2 regions of the Lysinibacillus sp. BNK-21 genome follow, and region 1 is predicted to be linked to the other one. Evidence: riboswitches for the same ligand, from Rfam matches in the RefSeq annotation. Region 1 holds a riboswitch; the other holds the start of a gene.
What was found. Region 1 has a riboswitch for cobalamin ahead of ACMGGO_RS11735 (ABC transporter substrate-binding protein). Riboswitches for the same ligand answer to the same signal wherever they lie in the genome.
Positions count from the first base shown of each region.

Region 1 (2,207 bases):
AAACCTCGCCCTCAAACGGGGCATCCTTGTCAAAATGGGAAGCCGTTAACAGCGGGAGCTGGTCAAGAAATTCCTGAATGCCCTCATCCTTTAAGGCCGAGCCAGCAAAGCAAGGGAAGGCACCTTCATTTTTAATCATTTCCTTTAATTGAGCAAGACACTGTTCATGCTCCAATGACTCATTTAGAAAGGCATCAAGCAATTTTTCGTCGCGCTCCGCCAGCCATTCCATAATATTATTTGATACATAGTCTGCTCGCAGTGGCTCATCGATGAGCAATACATGCTGAGAGCAATCTTTGCGAAGCTGGCTGATGACGGCCTCCATATTGGCACCCTCACGATCCATTTTGTTGATAAAGAAGAAGGTAGGGACATGGTATTGACGTAAAAGTTGCCACACTGTTTCTGTATGGCCCTGTATCCCTTCGACAGCGCTAATGATAATAATGGCATAATCCATCACACGAATGGCACGCTCCATCTCAGGGGAGAAATCGACATGCCCTGGCGTATCAATCAATGTGTATGTATCATCGCCAATATTCATGCGCCCTTGCTCGGCAAATATCGTAATGCCCCGTCTGCGCTCTAGCTCATGATGATCAAGAAAGGTATCCTGATGATCAACACGCCCCCGTGCTTGAATACTATTTGTATGAAAAAGCACTTGCTCAGAGAAGGTCGTTTTTCCTGCATCCACGTGCGCAAGTACACCGATCGTTTTGTACATAAGAAATCCTCGTTTCTATAGAATGCTATCTTTTTATTGTAACAGAATACTAGCTTCTATATTTCTTGTAAAATAGTTCGTCTTTATGTCGAAATAGTGCTAATATAATGATGATTATACTTTTAGTGTCATACTACTGATTGCGCGATAAATTTTCTTCTGCTAGTCTATCAATAGTATTGACCATTATAGAACGTATTGGTGCAAATGGCATTGGTCATTTGCTTAAAAGGGAAATCGGTGCAATTCCGATGCTGTCCCGCAACTGTAAATGGGGAGTCTATACAGCATGCCACTGTAGTGAAACTATGGGAAGGCGTATAGATGATGAACCTAAGCCAGGATACCTGCCAGTATGTATTTTTTGACTAAGAACCACGAGGATGGGGATAGTGATGAAGGTAATGATACCGTTATTTCACTATGCTACTCTCTTGGCGACAAGAGGGTTTTTTTATGCCCTTCCAACTACCTTAGTAGTAAAGAAGTCTCTGATTTCTTTCTATATTTTAACAGCAAAGGAGAAAAGGACATGAAGAAATGGAAAAGTATATGGTTGATGATGATCATTGCCTTGGTCGCTGTTTTAGGGGCTTGTAACGCAAAGGACAAAACGGAATCAGCTGCACAAGGTGAAAAGGTTGAGCCATCTGAGGCGGCAGCAGCAGTAACCATTAAAAATAATGACACAACTCAAACATATACGGAAGCACCAACAAAAGCGATTAGCTTAAATCAACATGTGACAGAAATTATGCTAGCACTTGGTTTAGAGGATTCTATGGTAGGGACAGCTTACTTAGATGATAAAATCTATGAACCACTGCAAGAGGCATACGATAAGGTCCCTGTTCTTTCCGATCAATACCCAACGAAGGAGCAAGTCATCGATGCCGAGGCAGATTTCCTATATGCTGGCTGGAAAAGTGGCTTTGGCGAAAAGGGTGTAGGCACACCAGAAGAGCTTGAAGAATTAGGCATCCATACGTATTTACATACGGCTTCCAACATGACAAAGCCAACAATAGAGGATATTTTCACTGATATTCGCAATATCGCGAAGATTTTCCGTATTGAGGATCGTGGCGAAGCTTTAATTGAGCAAATGACGAAAGATGTAGAGGCAGTACAAGCTAAATTACCAAAAGATAGCGAAAAATTACGTGTTCTTGTGTTTGATAGCGGTGAAAAGGATGTATTTACAGCTGGTCAAAACTTTATGAATGAGCTTGTGACAATCGCGGGTGGACAAAATATCTTTGGTGATGTGGAATCAGGCTGGACAACTGTGTCGAAGGAAGATGCAGTAGACCGCAACCCAGAGGTAGTTGTCGTGATTGATTACGGTGAAACAACGGCAGACCAAAAGATCCAATTCTTAAAAAATGATCCAGCCTTAAAGGAGATGGAAGCGGTCAAAAATGAGCGCTTTGTCATCCTGCCACTTTCAGCAGCGTCTGAAGGGGTTCGTGCG
Region 1 is NZ_JBLQTS010000001.1:2,312,763-2,314,969, reverse strand. Features, by position in the region: gene ACMGGO_RS11740 (elongation factor G) at 1-733, opposite strand, end outside; cobalamin riboswitch at 916-1,103, shown strand; gene ACMGGO_RS11735 (ABC transporter substrate-binding protein) at 1,266-2,207, shown strand, end outside.

Region 2 (2,207 bases), 2.1 Mb from region 1:
AATTATCTAGTTCGGAAGCCTAATGGCGAAATTTTATCGATGGAAACATATCGTGGAAAAACAATGTTAATTGTTAACACGGCAAACCAATGCCGATTTACATATCAATTTGAAGACTTACAGAAAATGTATGATAAATATGGAAAAGAGAATTTTGTAGTTCTTGGATTCCCTTGTGATCAATTTGGCCATCAAAATCCTGAAGATGGGGAGGAAACTAAGCATCTATGCAAGGTAAACTATGGGGTCACATTCCCGATTTTTGAGCTTGTACAGGTAAATGGAGAGGCTACCCATCCACTCTTTAATTATTTAAAGCATGAAGTGGATTACCGAGAGTTTGGGAAGGCAAGTATGCAGGAGAAAATGTTGGCAGAAGCAATTGTTCAACTTGCCCCAAGCTTTTTAGATGGTCGTAATATTCGCTGGAACTTTACAAAATTTCTAGTAGATGCTAATGGTAAGACCGTCGCACGCTTTGAACCAACAGATTCACAGCTCGATATTGAAAAAGCAATTGAAAGACTATTATAGTAAATTTCTTAATAATGTAAAAATTTGTTAGGGTTTTCTCTTCAAATAGAAATAATGCTATATTTTAAAACTGTGTACAGCTATTTTTTCTGAAGCATATATGATAAACTGCTTTACAAATGAAATATTCTTGCAGAATAAAGGTGCTAATTAGCATAATCGGGAATCCGGTGAAAAACCGGAGCTGTTTCCGCAACTGTAAGTGCAGCCATTATAAAGATTTACCACTGTCTCAAAGAAGATGGGAAGGTCCTTTATAACACATTCGTTTCATGTGACGAACTGTACAAGCCAGGAGACCGACCTTTATTTGAACGTATAAAAACTTCTCGGAAGCTAGGAGGATATACGGCAAATACATAGGCTTTGTCTAGTTTGATGGCTCATTATGTTATTTTTGTCGTTCCTTTGCAAAAAGGAGCGACTTTTTTATGCCTTTCAAATAAGAATTTTTCATTATAGAAAATAGGGGGGAAGCAAGTGAAAAAAGATGCCCGTTATTCTTGTTATCCATTTATGCGTGAGAAAGCTTCAACGGTCGATTTTGAAATTCGAACAGATAGCCTGACAACACATCTAGGAGTTGCATTAGCTGCGGTAAAAAAAGAGGATGTTCAAGTTGTTGCTGAGGATTTATTGCTTATGTTACCTATGGCTTATCATGTGAATGGCTCAGTACGTGGGAAATTAGCAGTAACTGAAGAGGATTTATCTTGGTTAAGTGAACGTTATGATTTTTACGTTCGCCATGTGAAGGAAGAGATTCAAAGTTTTGTTTTACCTCAAGGAACAGAGGCTGCTGCAGCCTTACATCTTTGTCGCAGTGAGGCAAAAAAATCATATCGTACTTTACACAAAGTATCAGAAGAACGAGAGGTTCCAGCTATTCTTTTCGATTACCTTGGTTTATTAGCTAATGTATGTTTTGTCATGGCTGTTTTTATGAATCAGCAAGCTGGAATAGCGGAAATACCGTTTATTAGTAAATCCTACCCAATGAAAAAGAAAAAGGAGAATAACAATGAAAAAAGTATTTAATTTCCAATGGCTATCAGTGCTCTTACTTGCACTGGTATTAGCAGGCTGTGGCACTGCTGAAGATACAAAAAATAAAGATGCTTCGCAAGATACACAACAAGCAGAGAAAACAAGCTATAAAGTGACAGATGACCGTGGAGTGGAAATAGCGTTTAATGAAGTACCAAAAACAGTTGTATCTTTACAACCAAGTAATACTGAAATTTTGTTTGCTTTAGGTGTTGGCGATAAAATTGTAGGAGCAACTGAGTACGATACTTACCCAGAGGAAGCACAAAAAATTGAACGTGTCTCTGATACTACGAACTTTAACAGTGAAAGAATTATAGCGTTAAAGCCAGATGTTGTCATTGCTTATACAATCGGTGATAAGGATGCCCTAAAGCCGCTTGAGGACGCAGGAATTAAAGTGTTTGTTATTCAATCTGCGACTACTTTCGACGATGTTTATGGAGATATCGAACAAATTGCTGCTGTGATGGATGTTCCTGATAAAGGAAATAAATTAAACGAAGAGATTAAAGCGAAAATTGCTGAAGTACAAACGAAGGTGAAGGATGTCAAAACGCCGAAAAATGTTTATTTAGAGGTTAGCCCTAAGCCAGACATATATACAGCAGGCTCTAGCACTTTCC
Region 2 is NZ_JBLQTS010000001.1:188,741-190,947, forward strand. Features, by position in the region: gene ACMGGO_RS00985 (glutathione peroxidase) at 1-534, shown strand, start outside; cobalamin riboswitch at 659-857, shown strand; gene ACMGGO_RS00990 (hypothetical protein) at 1,015-1,572, shown strand; gene ACMGGO_RS00995 (ABC transporter substrate-binding protein) at 1,556-2,207, shown strand, end outside.
Region 2: another riboswitch for cobalamin. It lies ahead of ACMGGO_RS00990 (hypothetical protein); the one in region 1 lies ahead of ACMGGO_RS11735 (ABC transporter substrate-binding protein).